DNA from 4 places in the Janthinobacterium sp. GW460-12-1-14-LB5 genome. Region 3 is predicted to be linked to each of the others. Evidence: predicted binding sites of a transcription regulator. Region 3 holds the regulator's gene; each other region holds the start of a gene.
The links. Region 3 encodes LexA, which represses DNA repair genes until DNA is damaged. Its sites were predicted from a motif close to ACTGTATNNNNATACAGT; they were not measured.
Positions count from the first base shown of each region.

Region 1: a site for LexA is predicted at 2,117-2,134, ahead of dinB (DNA polymerase IV). Genes of this name have one in related genera too.
Region 2: a site for LexA is predicted at 1,682-1,699, ahead of imuA (translesion DNA synthesis-associated protein ImuA). Genes of this name have one in related genera too.
Region 4: a site for LexA is predicted at 1,821-1,838, ahead of AC07X6_RS01350 (DNA topoisomerase IV subunit B). Genes of this name have one in related genera too.

Region 1 covers NZ_JBWKYD010000012.1:82,822-87,842, reverse strand. Annotated here, with positions in the region: gene AC07X6_RS14310 (recombination-associated protein RdgC) at 1-789, opposite strand, end outside; gene dinB (DNA polymerase IV) at 906-2,087, opposite strand; gene AC07X6_RS14300 (S9 family peptidase) at 2,250-4,409, shown strand; tRNA gene AC07X6_RS14295 (tRNA-Val) at 4,508-4,583, shown strand; tRNA gene AC07X6_RS14290 (tRNA-Asp) at 4,638-4,714, shown strand; tRNA gene AC07X6_RS14285 (tRNA-Val) at 4,932-5,007, shown strand.
Region 2 covers NZ_JBWKYD010000029.1:46,045-51,065, forward strand. Annotated here, with positions in the region: gene AC07X6_RS24500 (GNAT family N-acetyltransferase) at 1-196, shown strand, start outside; gene AC07X6_RS24505 (putative Na+/H+ antiporter) at 248-1,513, opposite strand; gene imuA (translesion DNA synthesis-associated protein ImuA) at 1,720-2,430, shown strand; gene AC07X6_RS24515 (Y-family DNA polymerase) at 2,360-3,847, shown strand; gene AC07X6_RS24520 (glutathione S-transferase N-terminal domain-containing protein) at 3,927-4,631, shown strand; gene AC07X6_RS24525 (alpha/beta hydrolase family protein) at 4,712-5,021, shown strand, end outside.
Region 3 covers NZ_JBWKYD010000014.1:105,097-110,117, reverse strand. Annotated here, with positions in the region: gene rpsR (30S ribosomal protein S18) at 1-272, opposite strand, end outside; gene priB (primosomal replication protein N) at 298-597, opposite strand; gene rpsF (30S ribosomal protein S6) at 618-1,004, opposite strand; gene lexA (transcriptional repressor LexA) at 1,280-1,927, shown strand; gene AC07X6_RS16085 (cystathionine gamma-synthase family protein) at 2,132-3,373, opposite strand; gene purF (amidophosphoribosyltransferase) at 3,417-4,940, opposite strand; gene AC07X6_RS16075 (CvpA family protein) at 4,980-5,021, opposite strand, start outside.
Region 4 covers NZ_JBWKYD010000001.1:286,941-291,961, reverse strand. Annotated here, with positions in the region: gene kdpA (potassium-transporting ATPase subunit KdpA) at 1-1,365, opposite strand, end outside; gene kdpF (K(+)-transporting ATPase subunit F) at 1,365-1,454, opposite strand; gene AC07X6_RS01350 (DNA topoisomerase IV subunit B) at 1,918-3,915, shown strand; gene AC07X6_RS01345 (molecular chaperone HscC) at 3,915-5,021, shown strand, end outside.

The DNA.
Region 1 (5,021 bases), on a different contig from region 3:
CGTGCTCGATTCCGTTTCCTTGATCACGTCCAGCGGCTTGACACTCTTGATGGCCAGGGACTCCGTCAGCACGAACGAGATCTTGTCGTTCCACGTCATGGCCAGGCGCGTGCATTGCTTGCCGGCCGCAATGTGGCGGCGCACGTCGTCCGCTTCCAGCGTGTGGCGCACGTAGCGCACGGTGGCCTTGCTTTCGCCCGTGGCGCGCAATTCCGTGTCCATGTCGACCGTGAAGCCGGCCGGCGCATCGTCGGCCTGCAGCCATTCCGTCATCACCGCCACGGGCGAGCGCTGCACGCGCAGGCTTTCCAGCGGCAATTTGTCGACGGCTTTGAGCAGCAGCTTGATCACTTCATCGGCTTTCGCCGGGCTGGCGGCATCGACCACCAGCCAGCCATTGACGGGATCGATCCACGTCCAGACGTTGCTGCGGATGCTGAAGGCGCGCGGCAGCAGTTCGTCGGCCACGCGCTCCTTCAATTCCTTCATGGCCTTCTTACCAGGCGCAAAGCCTTGCGCTTCTTCCATCTCGGCGGCGCGGGCCTTGGCCACCTGGTTGATGACGGTCGCTGGCAGCAATTTCTTTTCCGTGCCCAGCAGGATCAGCATTTGCTTGTTGACAACATGGACCAGGCCGCCGTTCGGGCGCGGCGTATCCCAGCCCTGGCGCATCAGATCCATGCTGGTCGCCGGCGTAAATTTGTTCGAGGACAAGGCCTCTTCCAGTTGTTCTGGCGTATAGGCCCATGGTGCGGGCAGGCGGTAAATCTGAAGATTCTTGAACCACATAGTTTTTGTCTTCCGTTTGTTTCAGTAGTGCCAGGGGAACGCCATTCTACACTTTCGACATGAAAATGCCGTCAAAAGCGCGGTCTGGCGCGGTATGTATCTTGTAGGAAACGCCGCTACAGGGCGGGAAACAGCTCCGCCTGGGCGGGTATCTGCCGCGTCACGACGGCCGGATCGGACAAGGTCGAGATGCGCACGCCCAGCAGGCGGATTTTTTTCTCGAACGGCACGCGCCGCAAGCAGTCGCGGCTGGCGCGCAGGATGGCGGCGGCGTCCGCCGTGGCGCTGGGCAGGGTGACGTCGCGCGTGACGGTGCTGAAATCCTCGAAGCGCAGCTTGATGCCCACCGTGCGCCCCGCCAGCGACTGTTTATCGAGGTCGCCCGCCACGCGCGTGCACAGGCTTTCCAGCTTTTCCGACAGGGTGGCGCGGTCGCGCACCACCTGCAAGTCGCGCTCGAACGTCGTTTCGCGGCTGACGGACTTGGTTTCCCGGCTCGTCTGTACGGGCCGCTCGTCGATGCCCAGCGCCGCCTGGCGCAGCCAGCCCGTGTACAGGTCGCCGAACTGCGTGCGCAGCATGGCCATGTCGGCCCGCGCCAGCTCGCCGATGGTATTGACACCCAAGGCTTCCAGCTTGGCCGTCGCCTTCGGGCCGATGCCGTTGATCTTTTTTGCCGGCAAGGGCCACACGCGCGTTTCAATGTCCTCGGGCGACAAAATGGTCAGACCGTCGGGTTTTTCCAGGTCGGAACAAATTTTCGCCAGCAATTTGTTCGGCGCCAGGCCGATCGAGCACGACAGGCCCGTCGCCTCGGACACGGCCGCCTTCAGGCGCGCCGCCATGATAGGCGCCTGCTCGCCGTATTCCGTCAGGTCGACATAGATTTCATCGATGCCCACGTTCTGGATGATGGGACACAACTGCGCCACGGCTTGCTTGAAACGGGCGGAATACTCGCGGTAAGCCTCGAAATCGGCGGGCAGCAGGATGCTGTCGGGCGCCAGTTTCGCCGCCTTCATGATGCCCATGGCGGAAAACACGCCGAACGCGCGCGCCGCATAGGTCGAGGTGGTGACGACGCCGCGCCCCACGTAGTCGCGCATGCGCGCAAATTGCCGCGTGCCGTCTTCCTGCAGCACGGGCTGCTGCAGCCGGCCGCCGCCGATCACCACCGGCTCGCCGCGCAATTCGGGATATTTCAGCAATTCCACGGAGGCAAAGAAGGCGTCCATGTCCAGGTGGGCTATCCAGCGGCGGGCGGGCGGCTCGAGAAGGGGGGAGGCAGATGTGGTCAAGGGCACCTCGCGGCGGAATGCAGTTAAATACTGTTGTTATATACAGTATCGCTGGAAATGCCTGTGGATGCAAGTACCGCGCCGTGTTGACTGAAATCATGATTGGCTTTTCTATTTAGCAAGAATAGAATTGCTGCACAACAACGAACCGAAGGAGTTGCCTTGTCCACAGCACATCACGCCTTGCGCCGCATTGCCGCCTGCTCATCCATCGTGCCGGCCCTGCTGCTGTCCACGCTGGCGCCATCCGCGCTGGCCGCCGACGCCACCGCTGCCACCGCGCCCGTCGCCGCCAAGACGGCCTGGCAGGAAACGCGCCACGGCACGGTCGTCACGGACGACTACCGCTGGCTGCAAAAGAAGACCGACCCTGCCGTGATCGACTACCTGAATGCGGAAAACGCCTACACGGCCGCCGTCACGGCCCCGATCCAGCCGCTGGCCGACAAGGTGTATGCGGAAATCAAGGGCCGCATGCAGGAAGTGGACCTGTCCGTTCCCGCGCGCCAGGGCAATTTCTACTATTACACGCGCGTGGAAGCGGGCAAGCAATATCCGATCCATTGCCGCCGCCCCGTGGGCGCGAAGGGCGCGTATGACGCCCAGGCGGTCGAAGAGATTTTGCTTGACCAGAATCAACTGGCCGAAGGCCACAAATTCTTTGCCGTGCGCGCCTTCAGCGTCAGCCCGAATGAACAATTGCTGGCCTACACCACGGACACGACGGGTTTCCGCCAGTACGAGCTGCATGTCAAGGATTTGAAGACGGGCAAGTTGCTCTCGGACAGCATGCCGCGCGTGACCTCGCTGGCCTGGGCGGCGGACAATGCCACCCTGATGCTGACGCAGGAAGACGCCACCACCAAGCGCGCTGACCGCTTGTTCCGCCTGGCGCTGGGCGGCACGCCGCAGCAGGTCTACCACGAGCCGGTGGAGCAATTCGCCATCGGCGTGAGCCGCACGCGCGACCAGCGCTACTTTGTGCTCACGGCGCGCAGCACGGACACGAGCGAAGTGCTGCTGTTGCCAACGAACAAGCCGGAAGGCAGTTTCCAAAGCGTGCTGCCACGCGAGAAGGGCCACCGCTACGGCATCGAGCACCGCGACGGCCAGCTGTATATTCTGACCAACAAGGATGCGAAGAATTTCCGCGTCGTCAGCGCGCCGGTCACCGCGCCGCAGCCGAAGCACTGGAAACCCGTCGTGCCGCACAACAAGGACGCCGTGATCCAGTCCATCGACGTCTTCCAGGGCTACCTGGTGGTGATGGAAAAGGCCCGCGCCCTGAACCGCGCGCGCATCCTTGATTTTGCGCAAAAGAACTGGAAAACCGTGCAGTTCGACGACCCCGTCTACCTGGCGACATCCGTCGGTACGCCGGAATTTTCCGCCACACAATTTCGCATGTCCTACCAGTCGCCCGTCACGCCGCCCACCGTCATCGACGTCAGCATGCAGGATGGCAAGCGCACGGTGCTGAAGCAGCAGGAAATCGTCGGCGGCTTTGACGGCAGCCGCTACACGACGCAGCGCCTGTGGGTGAAGGCGCGCGACGGCGTGCAAGTGCCGCTGTGGATCGTCTACAAGAAGGGCGTCAAGCTCGACGGTTCCGCGCCGCTGCTGCTGTATTCATATGGTTCCTACGGCATCTCGACGGAAGCCAGTTTTGCCATCAGCCGCATCAGCCTGCTGGAGCGGGGCGTCATCTACGCGCAGGCGCACATCCGCGGCGGCACGGACATGGGCGAAGCGTGGCATGAAGACGGCATGCTGATGAAGAAGAAAAACACCTTCAACGACTTCATCGACAGCGCCGACTACCTGGTGCGCGAAAAATGGACGAGTCCGAACCGCCTGATCATCCAAGGCGGCAGCGCGGGCGGCCTGCTGATGGGCGCCGTCGTCAACATGCGCCCCGAGCTGTTCCACGCCGTGCACGCGGCCGTGCCCTTTGTCGACGTGATGAACACCATGATGGACGCCAGCCTGCCGCTGACCACGGGAGAGTACCTGGAATGGGGCGACCCGAACCAGAAGGCGGCCTACGACTACATGCTCAGCTACTCGCCCTACGACAACATTGCCCGCAAGAATTATCCTGCCATGCTGGTGACGACGGGCCTGAACGACAGCCAGGTCATGTACTGGGAACCGGCCAAGTACGTGGCCAAGCTGCGCGCGCATAAAACGGACGGCAATCCCTTGCTGCTGAAAACGAATATGGGCGCCGGCCACGGCGGCGCGTCGGGCCGCTATAACGCCATCGCCGAGAACGCGTTTAATATGGCGTGGATGCTGTCGCAGTGGAATATCACGGAATAATGTGAAAAAGCGCTTGCAGAAGGATTTTAGCCATCTTATAATAGCGCCTCTTCCAGACGTGGTGACAAACGTCGGGATGGTTTTCTGAGACAAGCAACGGGTGCTTAGCTCAGTTGGTAGAGCGGCGCCCTTACAAGGCGTAGGTCGGGAGTTCGAGCCTCTCAGCACCCACCAAATCAGAAAACTGTCCAGTGCTTCATGGATCAGCAACACAGATCATACGAGCTTGGAGTGGTAGTTCAGTTGGTTAGAATACCGGCCTGTCACGTCGGGGGTCGCGGGTTCGAGTCCCGTCCGCTCCGCCAATAAAAGAAAAGCCCTTTGGTTCCTGGAACCGAAGGGCTTTTCCCATTTCAGCAGCCAAAAACACGCCAGCCCCCCCTCCTTTGAGCATTTTTGCGCTTTTCAGCAAAAAAACTGCTTTTATCCCATAAGAATAGTTGCACAAGCGTGAAAGCGCCCCCTATAATAGTGCCTCTTCCAGACGTGGTGACAAACGTCGGGATAGTTTTCTGGGTATGCGGGTGCTTAGCTCAGTTGGTAGAGCGGCGCCCTTACAAGGCGTAGGTCGGGAGTTCGAGCCTCTCAGCACCCACCAAACAGAAAATTATC
Region 2 (5,021 bases), on a different contig from region 3:
GTTCCGGCAAATGTTCCATGAAATCCGCGACCTGGCCAGCCGCAAGGGCTGTGCGCGCATCACCCTGACGGTGTGGGAAAAGAGCGAAGCGCTGCAAGTGTATCTGCACAAGGGTTTTCGCAGCGTGGGCACGTTCGACTATGCCTACAGCCTGTTCTATGACCGGCTGCATTTCCTCGTGTATGAAGGAAACTGAGGAGGGTAACTGAGGGGGCGGGGGCGGCAGGCAGCCGCCCCGCGAGGGTGCTTACAAAGCCAGGAAGGCCAGGCCGGCCACGGCCGTCGGCAGCAGGGCGCCGGCCAGCAGGCCGACGGCGCCGATCGATTCATCCTTGAAGCCGCGGCGCAGCAGGGCCACGCCGGCCGGGTTCGGCGCATTGGCGATGACGGTCAGGCCGCCGCCGGCCACGGCGCCCGCCATCAGCATGTATTTCGCTTCGTCCGTCATGCCGACGATCAGCGAACCGAGGTAGGTGAGGGCCGCATTGTCCGTGATCGCCGTCAAGCCCAGGGCGCCGAAGAACAGGGCCAGCGGTTTCAGGCTGGAAACGATGGGCTGCAGCCACCATTGCTGCATGCCGCCCAGTACCACCAGGCCGCCGAGGAAGAAGCCGACCAATAAACCTTCCTTGAGGATCAGCGGGCTTTGATAGCGCTCATACGCCTGCACGAAGCCGAGGAAGAACAGGAACAGGCCGATGAACAGCACGGGATGATGCGCCAGGGTAACGACGCCGGCCAGCACGATCATGTGCACGAGGCTGACGGCCAGCGGCACTTTCGGCGCTTCCACTTCGCCCGCTTTCGGCTTGATGTCGGAGGTGTTGCTGTGCAGATATTTGCGCAGCAATATGCTCACGCCCGTGGCGTTGATCAGCACGGCGATGGCGGCTTTCCAGCCGAAATGGGTGGCCATGTAGGCGCTGTCCCAGTTCCATGTGGTGGCCACCATCAGCACGGGCGGCGCCGCGTACGAGGTGAGGGTGCCGCCGATGGAAACGTTGACGAACAGCACGCCCAAGGCGCCATATTTCAGCCATTCGGGGATGCCCGGACGGAAGATTTGCGGCGCCAGCATCAGCGCGGCCAGGGTCATGGCGGCCGGTTCCGTGATCAGGGAGCCCGTCAGGGGCACGAGCGCCAGGCCCAGCCAGACGAGGGCCAGTTCCGTGCGCAGCGGCATCACGCGCGCCACGCCCTTGAGCAGGCGCTGCACGGCGTCCAGCACGGGGCGCGAGGCGGCCACGACCATGACGACGAAGACGAACAGCGGCTCCGTGTAATGGCGCGACTCGGCATACTCAATGGCCGCATCGCTGCCCGAGACAAAGGCCATGATGATGATCAGGATGAAGGCCCAGAAGCCGAACACGACTTCCACTTCGCCCAGCAGATGCAGCAAGCCCGCATGGCGGGGGTGGCGCCGCGATAATGTTTCAAACGACTTGGCGGCGAAGGTGTGGATGAGCGCAAGGCCGAAGACGATGGCGCTGATGATTTGGATGGTGGTCAAATGCGTTTCCTTATGGACGGAGGAAGCCGCCCGGTGCATTGCCGAGCGGTAAGGAGAGTGCTTATGGTACAGCAATCGATGCCAGAAACGGGGTTTTTCGGACATGGCGGAGCGGCCCCGGGCATGTTCTCTGGCAGATAAGCCTTGCCAAAAGCCGGGCCGGATAGTACTGTATATGCATACAGTATTTATCTCCCTAGCCAATTATGCAACATTCCCAATTGATGGCGTCGCCGGAAGCCTTGCACCCGTCTTTATGGCGCGCATCGCAGCTGGGCCAGGGCGCCGCGCGCTGCCTGGATACGGGCTTTGCCTCCCTGTCGGCGCAGCTGCCCGGCGGCGGCTGGCCCAGCGGCAGCCTCATCGATCTGCTGGTGCAGCAGCCGGGCAGCGGCGAATTGCGGCTGCTGGCGCCCGCGCTGGCGCAGCTGCCGGGCTTGCCCATCGTGCTGCTGCAGCCGCCCCATCCGCCGCAGGCGCTGGCGCTGGCCGCGCAGGGGCTGGCGCCGTCGCAATTGCTGTGGATCAAAAGCGCCGGCAGCAAGGATGCCCTGTGGGCGGCGGAAAACATCTTGCGCAGCGGCACGTGCGGCGCCCTGCTGTTCTGGCAATCGCACGTGCGCGCCGACAGCCTGCGCCGGCTGCACCTGGCGGCGCAGTCGGGCAATACCCTGTTCTGCATGCTGCGCCCGCTGCACGGCGCGCAGGATGCGTCGCCGGCGCCCTTGCGCCTGTCCGTGCGCCCGGCCGCCGGCGGCATCGAGATCGGCTTCATCAAGCGCCGGGGACCGCAGCGCGACGCGCCGTTGTTCCTGCCCCTGCAACCTCCTTCTTTACTGCTGCGCCATGCGACTCTGGATCGGCCTGTACCTGCCCCGGCTCCCGCTCGAAGTGTTTTGCCCGCGCTGGTCGGCTGACAGCCTCGGCGTGGTGCTGGAGCAGGAGCAAGTGATGGCCGTGTCGCCGCTGGCGCGGGCGGCGGGCATCCGGCCGGGCATGCGCCGCGCGGGCGCGCTGATGCTGGCGCCGCAGGCGCGTTTGCATGAACGCTCGCCCGAGCTGGAAGCGCAGGCCCTGCAAGCGGTGGCGCTGGCGCTGCTGCAATACTCGCCGCTGGTGGCGCAGGGCGAGGAAGCGACCCTGCTGGTCGACGCGGGCGCCAGCCTGCGCCTGTTCGGCGGCGTGCGCGCCCTGTGCCGGCACATCGCGGCCAGCCTGCGCGCGCTCGGCTACACGGCCCAGCTGGCGTGCGCCCCCACGGCACGCGGCGCCTGGCTGCTGGCGCGCGCCGGCACGCGCCGGGGCCGCGTGCTGGGCATGGCCAGCCTGGTGCGCCGTCTGGACGGCCTGCCGTGCGCCCTGCTGCCGCCTGCGCGCGCCTGGCTGGACTGGTTCGAAGGCATCGGCTGCCGCACCCTGGGGCAGCTGCGCCACTTGCCGCGTCCGGGCTTGCAGCGCCGCTGCGGCGGGGCCTTGCTGGCCATGCTCGACGATGCGCATGGCCATGGCACGGAACTGTTCGTCTGGCTCGAAGCGCCGCCCACGTTCCGCGCCAGCCTGGAACTGTTCGATCGCGTCGAGCATGCCGACGCGCTGCTGTTCGGCGCGCGCCGCCTGCTGCAGCAAATGACGGGCTGGCTGTGCGCGCGGCAATTCGCCGTCGAGCGTATTCAATTGCTGCTGGCGCACGAGCGGGGCAGGGTGGCGCGTCCGCCCACCGTCATCGACCTGGCCTTGGGCGAGGCCGTCTGGCGCGACGAGCATTTGTTGCGTTTGCTCAAGGAGCGCCTGGCGCAGCTGGTGCTGGACGCGCCCGTGATCGGCCTCACCCTGGAAGCGCTGCAGGTGCAGCCGATGGCGCCGCCCAGCGATAGCCTGTTTCCCGAGCCGGGCGGCACGCCGCAGGAACGCCAGCGCCTGCTGGAATTGCTGGTGGCGCGCCTGGGCGCCGAGAATGTCTTGCAGGCAGTGCCGCGCGCCGATTACCGCCCCGAGGCGGCCAACCGGTGGCTGCCGCTGCCGGCCAAGGTCAGCGGCAAGAGCGCGCCACCCGACTTGCCGCCCGGCTTGCCCGGCATGCCCCGTCCCGGCTGGCTGCTGGCCCAGCCCATCGCCCTGTTGATGCGCGAGCACCGGCCCTTCTATGGCTCGCCTTTGAAAATGGTGTCCGTGGCCGAGCGCATCGAGGCAGGCTGGTGGGGCCAGTCGCAGGCGCGCGATTATTTTATTGCGGAAGGCCTCGACCACGCCCATTACTGGGTCTACCGCGAACGCATCGCCGGCAGCGGAGAAGACGCCGCGCCGCGCTGGTTTTTGCATGGCTTGTTTGGCTGAAGGCGCTGTCCTGCTGAAACTGCCATGCTTGGCTATACTTGCTTTCTTGCGCCACGTCATACACTCAATAAGGATTTTCATGTCCCAACTTTCCGACTTCCCCATCACCCAAAAATGGCCGGCCCGGCATCCCGAGCGCCTGCAGCTGTACTCGCTGCCCACGCCGAACGGCATCAAGGTGTCCATCCTGCTGGAAGAGCTGGGCCTGGCGTACGAGCCGCACCTGGTCAGCTTCGAGCAAAACGACCAGCTGTCGCCCGCCTTCCTGTCCCTCAATCCCAACAACAAGATTCCCGCCATCCTCGATCCGGACGGTCCCGGCGGCCGGCCGCTGGCCCTGTTCGAGTCGGGCGCCATCCTGCTGTACCTGGCGGAAAAGACGGGCAAGTTCCTGCCGCAGGACGCGGCCCTGCGCTACGAAACCATTCAATGGCTGATGTTCCAGATGGGCGGTATTGGCCCCATGTTCGGCCAGGTGGGCTTCTTCCACAAATTCGCCGGCAAGGAATACGAAGACAAGCGTCCGTTGCAACGCTATATCGGCGAAGCGAAGCGTTTGCTGGGCGTGCTCGAGCAGCGCCTGCAGGGCCGCGACTGGATCATGGGCAGCCAGTACACGATTGCCGACATCGCCATCTTCCCGTGGGTGCGCTGCCTCGTGGGCTTCTATGGCGCCGGCGACCTGGTCGGTTTTGACAACTTTCCGAACGTGCGGCGCGCGCTGGACGCGTTTCTTGCCCGTCCCGCCGTCATCAAGGGGCTCGACATCCCGCAGCGCGGATAAGGTTGGCCAACTGCGGCAGCGGCCGGCCGGCGCTACAATGCGTCATCGGCCGCCCTGCGCGGCAGCTTTGATCTGAGACAATGAAATCCACCCGGCAAGATTTTCCCGGCGCGCACGGCCATGTGCTGGCGGCGCGCCTCGACGCGCCCGACGGCGCCATCCGCGCCTACGCGCTGTTCGCCCACTGTTTTACTTGCGGCAAGGACGTGCTGGCCGCGCGGCGCATCGCGCAAGGCTTGACGGAACACGGCATCGCCGTGCTGCGCTTCGACTTCACGGGACTGGGCGCCAGCGAGGGCGAGTTCGCCGCCACGAATTTCTCGTCGAATGTGGACGATTTGATCGCCGCCGCCGATTTCCTGCGGGCAAAACATGCTGCGCCGCAATTGC
Region 3 (5,021 bases):
GTGTATGGCAGCAGCGCGAGGAAGCGAGCGCGCTTGATTGCGGTGTCGACTTGGCGCTGGTAGTGCGCTTTGGTACCGGTCAGGCGTGCTGGCATGATCTTGCCGTTTTCCTGGACGAAGTCTTTCAGCGTGTCGACGTCTTTGTAGTCGACTTGCTCAACGTGAGCTGCGGTGAAGCGGCAGAACTTCTTACGTTTGAACAAAGGGTTTTGCTGTTTGCGTTTTTCTTTAAGCTTGAGCTTATTTTTGTCGAACTTTTTACCGAATGCCATGTCAGGCTCCTGTATCTAAAATGCGCTAGTCAGAATTGACTGCACTAAAATCAATGATGTGAAACACCAAACTCTTGCTGTTGCGGCTTTTTCTGGCCAGGAAACCCGTGAACTGATACACCCCGCCCAAGCTTGCCTGACTGAACCGGCCTGAGATTTCGCCAGCGGCTAGCGCGGCAACATCAAACTCGGTCAAACGGGCAATCCCTGCTTCCATCTGCTGCGAACTGTGTTGCAATACTGCATTCACAATCGGCAGCCCTGCCGGGGTATAGCGCAATATTTCGCGCTCGGCAATGATGGCGGTTACTTGTAGCTGGTTCAGCGCACGATCCTGGTCAAGAATTAAGCGGCTGCGGCTGGAGCGGCTGCTGGTGCTTCGGTGCGGTGGCTTTTGGCCGCGTCTTCGCGTTGTACCGATTTCATCATCGGCGAAGGAGCTGTTTCAGCTTTCTTCATTTTAACGGTCAGGTGACGCAACACGGCATCATTGAATTTGAATGCTGTTTCCAACTCGACCAGGGTCTCGTTGTCGCACTCGATGTTCAGGCAGATGTAGTGTGCTTTAGGCAGCTTTTGGATCGAGTAAGCCATTTGACGGCGACCCCAATCTTCCACGCGGTGAACCGAACCGCCGCGGGTGGTTACGCTGGCTTTGTAGCGTTCGATCATCGCGGGCACTTGCTCGCTTTGGTCCGGATGGACGATAAAGACTATTTCATAATGACGCATGCAAACTCCTTCAGGTCGGATTGATAATCGCCCACCCCGGCGTCAAGACGGGTGTGGGAAGGTCAGCCGAAGATTATAACCGCCTTTTGCAAACGTTTCAATCATTCCTTGCGCCAGCGCCGGAAAAGCCCGCGCGCCGCCGCGCTTTCCACGCCTGGACAAGTATTTCTTGTGAAATTCGCCGAAAACACGCAAATCCCCTTGCATAGTGGGCGATACTGTACAAAAATACAGACTGTTCATATAGACAGCATTTTAGTATGCACCCACCGCTCATGATCAAGCTGACAGCACGACAAGAACAAATCCTGAACCTGATCAAGGACGCGATTGAAAACACGGGTTTTCCGCCCACCCGTGCCGAAATCGCCAATGAACTGGGTTTCAAATCGGCCAACGCGGCCGAAGAGCATTTGCAGGCCCTGGCCCGCAAGGGCGCGATCGAGATTTCGCCCGGCACCTCGCGCGGCATCCGCCTGATCGGTGCGGCGGCAAGTGCGGCAGCCGAAGCCCTTGCATCGAAAGTGCCGGCAGCCCTGCTGATGTCGCTGCCTCTGATCGGCCGCGTGGCGGCCGGTTCGCCCATCCTGGCGCAGGAAAACCTCGAAGCGAGCTACAACGTCGATCCTGCCCTGTTCTCGGCCAAGCCCGACTTCCTGCTGAAGGTACGCGGCTGGTCCATGCGCGACGCCGGCATCATGGATGGCGATTTATTGGCCGTCAAAAAGGTCGACAGCGCCAAGAACGGCCAGATCGTCGTCGCCCGCATCGGCGACGAAGTCACCGTCAAGCGCTACAAGAAGACGGGTTCCGTCATCGAACTGTTCCCGGAAAATCCCGACTTCAAGGTCATCACCGTGTCGCCGGAAGACGAGTTTGCCCTGGAAGGCCTGGCGGTCGGACTGATGCGCAGCTGGCATTGATTGAGCGCGCCCTCATAAACCTACTGCGCAGCCCACTCTCGGGCATCCGTTGCTCGCTGTACCAATGTACAGCTCCGCTACTCAACCCGATATTGGGCTTGCTCGCTACGGTTTCTGAAGGCACGAAGACATTACCATTGAACGGCGAAAAACAAAGGGCCGCAACAGCATGACTGTTGCGGCCCTTTTCATTTATCCGGCTACCTATACATCGAGTGCCTGGCGGAAATCCTCAAGCAAATCCACCTCATCCTCGATACCGACGGAAACGCGGATCAGCGACTCGGCGATGCCCATGCTGGCGCGCCGCTCGGCGCCCATCTCGTAAAAGATCGTGTGGGCGACGGGAATGACCAGGGTGCGCGTGTCGCCGAGGTTACTCGCTGGAATAGCCAGATTCAAACGATTGAGGAAATCGAAGCAATCGATGCCATCCTTCAATTCAAAGCTGAACAGCGAACCATAGCTGCGGAACAGGTCGCTCGCCAGCGCGTGCTGCGGGTGCGAGGCCAAGCCCGGGTAGTGCACGGCGGCAACGCGCGGGTCGGCGGCCAGCATGGTGGCCAGCGCCAGGGCGTTCGAGCAGGTGCGATCCATGCGCAAGGCCATGGTTTCCGCGCCGACGGCGATATGGTGCGCCGCTTCCGGGCCCAGCGAGGCGCCGAAGTCGCGCAAGGCCTTGGCGCGGATTTGCGCGATGCCCCACTGCGCGGGCGCCGCCTTTTTATAATTTTCAAAGATGTTCGGATAGCGCGTCCAGTCGAACACGCCCGTGTCCGTCAAGCTGCCGCCCAGCGCATTGCCGTGGCCGCCGATGGATTTCGTCAGGGCATTGACCACGAGGCCCGCGCCCACGGCCTTCGGGCGGAACAGGTAGGGCGTCGTCATGGTGTTGTCGACGATGTACAAAATGCCCTTCTCGCGGCACAAGTCACCGATTTTTTTCAGGTCGGCGATCTGCGTGCGTGGATTGGCAATAGTTTCCACAAAAACAATCCGCGTGGCCGGCGTAATGGCAGCCGCCACGTTGGCCACATCTGTCGCATCGACGAACGACACGGCGATGCCCTGCCCCGTCACCGTTTGCCACAGGCTGTTGGTGTTGCCAAACAGAAAGGCCGACGACACCACATGGTCGCCCGCGCGCAGCAAGGATTGCACCACGGCGCCGATGGCGCCCATACCGGTGGCGAAGCATAAGGTCGCCACACCGTCTTCCATCTTGTTGACCTTGTCTTCCAGCGCGGACACGGTGGGATTGCCCTGGCGGCCATAGCGGAAGCCTGGCTCCTTGCCCTGGAATACGGAAGCGAGCTGGCGCGCGTCGCCGTAGCCGAACGCGACGGAGGTGTGCACGGGCTTGTGCAGCGAGCCGTGCTCGATGCCCTTGCGGCGGTCGTTATGCAGGATGGTGGTGGTAAAGCCGTAGTTTTTTTTATCGTTCATGATCGCGGAGCAAAAAAAGCCCGGCGCTAGCCGGGCAAGATAATTACGCTTCTGTCGTTGCCAGGTTCAGGTTCAGCTGGGAACGTGGCGTATCTTCGGGCGCTGCCGCCTTCGGATGGTGGCGCGCATATTCCAGGCGGTCCAGGTATTCCTGCGACACGTCGCCCGTCACGTAGACGCCGTCGAAACACGACGCCTCGAAGTTGACCAGGGCCGGGTTGACGTCGGCGATCGCCTGCTTCAGCGCGCCGATATCCTGGTACACCAGGTAATCGGCCGTGATTTCGCGGCACACTTCTTCCGTCGTGCGGCCGTAGGCGATCAGTTCGTCGCGCGTCGGCATGTCGATGCCGTACACGTTCGGGTAGATCACCGGTGGCGCGGCCGAGGCGAAGATGACCTTCGTCGCGCCCGCTTCGCGCGCCATCTGCACGATTTCACGGCTGGTGGTGCCGCGCACGATGGAATCGTCGACCAGCAACACGACTTTATCCTTGAATTCGGATGGAATCGCGTTGAGCTTCTGGCGCACGGATTTCTTGCGCGCCGCCTGGCCCGGCATAATAAAAGTGCGGCCGATGTAGCGGTTCTTGATGAAGCCTTCGCGGTACTCGATATTCAGCGCCATGGCCAGCTGGATGGCGGCCGGACGCGACGAGTCGGGAATCGGCATAACCACGTCGATATGTACGCCAGGCAACTCGGCGCGGATCTTTTCGGCCAGGTATTCGCCCATTTTCAGGCGCGTGGCATACACGGAGGCGCCGTCGATGACGGAGTCGGGACGGGCCAGGTAGACGAATTCGAAGACGCACGGGTTCAGGCTAGCGTTGTCCGCGCACTGGCGGCTGTGTAATTGCTTGTCGGCATCGATGAAGACGGCTTCACCGGGACCGATGTCGCGCACGAAGCGGAAGCCCATGCCTTCCAGGGCCACGGATTCGGAGGCGATCAGGTATTCGGCGCCCTGCTCCGTTTCGTTGATGCCCAGGCACAGCGGACGGATGCCGTGCGGGTCGCGGAAGGCCAGCAAGCCCACGCCGGCGATTTGCGCCACGGCAGCGTAACCGCCCTTGACGCGGCGGTTCAGCACGGTGACAGCCTTGAAGATGGCGTCCGGGTCCAGGTTCAGGCCCGTCGTCGCTTCCTGGATTTCATGCGCCAGCACGTTGAGCAGCACTTCCGAGTCGGAATCGGTATTGATGTGGCGGCGGTCGTTCTTGAACATTTCCTGCTTCAACTGTTCCCAGTTGGTCAGGTTGCCATTGTGCGCCAGGGTGATGCCGAACGGCGCATTCACATAAAACGGCTGTGCTTCCTCTTCGCTCGAGGAACCGGCCGTCGGATAGCGGCAGTGACCGATGCCCGAGTTGCCCTGCAGCGAACGCATATTGCGCGTACGGAAGACGTCACGCACAAGGCCGTTGGCCTTGTGCATGGAAAACATACTGCTGTGATTGGTCGCAATCCCTGCCGCGTCCTGACCGCGATGTTGCAAGAGCAACAATGCATCATAGAGCAATTGATTGACGGGTTGATGGGAAACGACGCCGACGATGCCACACATGGTGTGCTCCTAAACTGTGCTACTGATTTTAAAAAAAATTCAAAATTTCACATGCTGCGCGTAAGCGGCAGGCAGATAAGG
Region 4 (5,021 bases), on a different contig from region 3:
CTTCATTTCATAGGCCTGGATTTTCTTGCCCAGGTATTCAGGCGTGCGGCCGATCATCAGGCCGGCGATGAAGACGGCCAGGATGGCGAACATCAGCATGCCGTACAGGCCCGTGCCCACGCCGCCGAACACCACTTCGCCGAATTGCATCAGCAGCAGCGGCACCATGCCGCCCAGGGGCATGTAGGAATCGTGCATGGAGTTGACGGCGCCGCACGATGCGGCCGTCGTCACCGCCGCGAACAGGGTCGAGGAGCTGATGCCGAAGCGCGTTTCCTTGCCTTCCATATTGCCGCCCGATTGCAGACTGCTGGCCTGCTGGTCCACGCCCAGGCCTTGCAAGGCGGGATTGGCTTGCTGCTCGGCGCTCATCACGCCGGCCGTCATGACGACGAAGATCAGGCTCATCGCGGCCAGCACGGCCCAGCCCTGGCGCAGGTCGCCCACCATGCGTCCAAAGGTGAAGCACAGACCGGCGGGAATGATGAAGATGGCCAGCATCTGCAGGAAGTTCGACAGCACGGTGGGGTTTTCATACGGATGCGAGGAATTGGCATTGAAAAAGCCGCCGCCATTCGTGCCCAGCAGCTTGATCGATTCCTGCGACGCGACGGGGCCCATGGCGATCGTCTGCGTCGTCGCCACTTGCGCTTCCATCACGGGTTGACCGGCGGCGTCCAGCACGGGTTGGCCGTCAGCCGTCGTTTTCGGCGTTTCATACGCCACGTGGTCGAGCAGGGTCACTTCCTTGTAGGCGGAAAAATTCTGGATCATGCCTTCGCCCATGAAGACGACGGACAGGGCCAGGGACAGCGGCAGCAGGATGTACAGGGTCGAACGCACCAGGTCGACCCAGAAATTGCCGATCGATTTGCCCGAACGCGACGCGAAACCGCGCACCAGTGCGAAGATCACGGCGATGCCGGTGGCCGCCGAAAAGAAGTTCTGGCATGCCATGCCCAGCATCTGGGTCAGGTAGCTCATGGTCTGTTCGCCGCCGTAGCCCTGCCAGTTGGTATTGGCGACGAAGCTGACGGTGGTATTGAACGAGGAATCGGGGCTGACGGCGCCCAGGCCCTGCGGATTGAGTGGCAGGAAGCCCTGCAGGCGCTGCAGGCCGTACACGAAGACGGCGCCCACGGTATTGAAGACGATCAGGGCGATGGCATAGCTTTTCCAGCCCATGGCCTTGTCGGCGGGCAGGCCCGACCAGCGGTACAGCAGGTTTTCCAGCTTTTGCAGCCAGCCCAGGCCGCGCACGGGGCCGTCGCCGGCCACTTTGGCCATGTACAGGCCCAGCGGATAGCCGGCGGCCAGCAGCACGGCCAGGAAGGCCACCAATAACAGTATCGATTGCGTCGTCATCACAGTTCCTCCGCCTTCAGCAGCGCCACCAGCAAATACACGAGCAGGCCGGCCGAGACGACGGCGCCCAGCACATAAAACGCGTTCATTTGACGCTCCCTAATTTGTCGCAGGCGACGGCAAAGCCGGCCGCCACGACGAAAAACACGGCAATCAAGCCGAGATACACGAGATCCATTCCCACCCTCATTCAGGTTTGTTTTGATAGTGAGCAGATTAGCCAAAAGGGTCTAAAAAATTCGTAAAGACTGGGAAGGCAGCTGTAAACAAGATGTAAAAATGGCGGCTTTACCGCATAAAATCCATCACAATTGGCGCAAAACCACGCGCGCGGCGCACTGTTGTTGCCTTGGAGTAGCGCTATTGCTCGCCGGACAAGATAGAATGCGCGAGCGTCCGCACAAGGACGCCAAGCCTGCCGCACTGCCCTCCCCCAGTGACGCTGGACGGAATATACTGTATATTCATACAGTTATCGCCGCCGCTGTCATTGCGCCCCGCAGTGCCCTGGCCTGGCGTTCCAACCACTGTCTTTACTTAGCTTGAACACGTATGGCCACTAAAAAACCAGCATCCGACTACAGCGAATCATCCATCCGTGTCCTGAAAGGACTGGAACCCGTCAAGCAGCGCCCGGGGATGTACACCCGCACTGAAAATCCGCTGCACATCATTCAGGAAGTGATCGACAATGCCTCCGACGAGGCGCTGGGTGGTCATTGCACGCATATCGCCGTGACGCAAAACACGGATGGCAGCATCACCGTCGAAGACAATGGCCGCGGCATTCCCGTCGGCCTGCACCCGGAAGAAGGCGTGCCGACGGTGGAAATCGTGTTTACACGGCTGCACGCGGGCGGCAAGTTCGACAAGGGTTCGGGCGGCGCCTACGCGTTCTCGGGCGGCTTGCACGGCGTCGGCGTATCCGTCACGAATGCGCTGTCGACGCGCCTGGAAATCACCGTCTGGCGCAAGGAAAGCGACGGCAACGGCTTGCACCACATGGTGTTTGCCAACGGCGACGTGATCGAGCCCCTGAGTTCCCGCCCCGCCCCGCGCGACGGGAAAAAATCCGGCACGCGCGTCACGGCCTGGCCCGATGCAAAATACTTTGATTCTCCCAACATCTCGCAAACGGAGCTGCAACGCCTGCTGCGCTCGAAAGCCGTGCTGCTGCCGGGCGTCACCGTCACGCTCACCAACGCGAAGACGGGCGATACGCAGACCTGGCAGTACGCCGAGGGCTTGCGCGGCTACCTGACCGAAACGCTGGCGCAGGTATCGAATGGCGAAACCCTGATTCCCCTGTTCGAAGGCGCGCAATACGCTGGCCCGGACTCGGAAGGCTTTGCCGAAGGCGAAGGCGCGGCCTGGGTCGTGGCGTGGACGGAAGAAGGCGCCATCGTGCGCGAATCGTACGTCAACCTGATTCCCACCTCGAATGGCGGCACGCACGAATCGGGCTTGCGCGACGGTCTGTTCGGCGCCGTGAAAAACTTCGTCGAAATGCACTCGCTGCTGCCCAAAGGCGTGAAACTTCTGCCGGAAGACGTGTTCGCGCGCGCCTCGTTCGTGCTGTCGGCCAAGGTGCTGGACCCGCAATTCCAGGGCCAGATCAAGGAACGCCTCAATTCGCGCGATGCCGTGCGCCTCGTCTCGACCTTCACCAAGCCGCCGCTGGAACTGTGGCTGAACCAGCACGTCGATTATGGCAAGAAGCTGGCCGAGCTCGTGATCAAGCAGGCGCAGTCGCGCCAGCGTTCGCTGCAAAAAGTGGAAAAGAAAAAATCCTCGGGCGTGGCCGTGTTGCCGGGCAAGTTGACCGACTGCGAATCGTCGGACATCACGCGCAATGAACTGTTCCTCGTCGAGGGCGACTCGGCGGGCGGTTCGGCCAAGATGGGCCGCGACAAGGAATTCCAGGCGATCCTGCCCCTGCGCGGCAAGGTGTTGAACTCGTGGGAAACGGACCGCGACCGCCTGTTCGCCAATAACGAGATCCACGACATCGCGGTGGCCATCGGCGTCGATCCGCACAGCGTGGGCGACTCACCCGACCTGTCGGGCCTGCGCTACGGCAAGATCTGCATCCTGTCCGATGCGGACGTGGACGGCTCGCACATCCAGGTACTGCTGCTGACGCTCTTTTTCAAGCATTTCCCCGTCCTGATCAACAAGGGCCATATCTGCATCGCCCGTCCGCCTTTGTACCGCGTGGATGCACCGGCGCGCGGCAAAAAGCCGATGCAGAAGATCTATGCGCTCGACGACGGCGAACTGCTGGCCATCGAGGACAAGCTGCGCAAGGAAGGCGTGAAACAGGGCGCCTGGTCGATCTCCCGCTTCAAGGGCCTGGGCGAGATGAACGCCGAGCAGCTGTGGGAAACGACGATGAACCCAGACACGCGCCGCCTGCTGCCCGTCACCCTCGGCGAAGTCGACCACATGGCCTCGGCTTCCCGCTTCAATATGTTGATGGGCAAGGGCGAAGCGGCCGGACGCCGCGCCTGGATCGAGGAACACGGCAATGAGGCGGAGGCGGATATCTGATGATCATCGGCATCGACCTGGGCACCACCAACAGCCTGGTCGCCATCTGGCGCGACGGCAAGGCTTCCATCATCCCGAATGCGCTCGGTGAACACCTGACGCCGTCGTGCGTGAGCATCGACGACGACGGCACCGTGCTGGTGGGCCGCGCCGCGCGCGAGCGCCTGCAGACGCACCCGCAGCTGACGGCGGCCGTCTTCAAGCGCTACATGGGCAGCGAAAAGAAGATCACCCTCGGCACGCAGCAATTCCGCCCGGAAGAACTGTCGTCGATGGTGCTGCGCGCGCTGAAGGAAGATGCCGAAGCTTTCCTCGGCCACCAGGTCGAGGAAGCCATCATCACCGTGCCCGCGTATTTCAGCGATGCGCAGCGCAAGGCCACGCGCATCGCCGGCCAGCTGGCGGGCCTGCGCGTGGAGCGCCTGCTCAACGAACCGACGGCCGCCGCGCTGGCCTACGGCATCCGCGACAAGGAACAGGAAAGCAAATTCCTCGTCTTCGACCTGGGCGGCGGCACGTTCGACGTGTCGATCCTGGAACTGTTCGAAGGCGTGATGGAAGTGCGCGCCTCGGCCGGCGACAATTTCCTGGGCGGCGAAGACTTCGTCACCGTGCTGGTCGACGCTTTCATGGAAGGCAGCGGCTTGCGCGGCGCCGTCGGCAGCCGCCTGCTCGACCCGCGCCAGCAGCAGCTGCTGCGCGATGAAGCCGAACGCGTCAAGCGATTGCTGTCGGAGCAGCCGTCCGTGCGCATGGCCACGCGCTACCAGGACCAGGAATACAGCTGGGAGATCGGCGAAGACAAGCTGGCGCAGCTGTGCGAACCGCTGCTGGCACGCCTGCGCCTGCCCGTGGAACGCGCGCTGCGCGACGCCACCATCCGCGCGGCCGAATTGAATGAAGTGGTACTGGCCGGCGGTGCCACGCGCATGCCGCTGGTGCGTAAACTCGTCTCGCGCATGTTCGGCCGCTTCCCCGCCGTCCACCTGGACCCGGACGAAGCCGTGGCGCTGGGCGCCGCCGTGCAGGCTGGCCTGAAGATGCGCGACGCAGCCCTCGACGAAGTGGTCATGACGGACGTGGCGCCGTACTCGCTGGGCATTTCG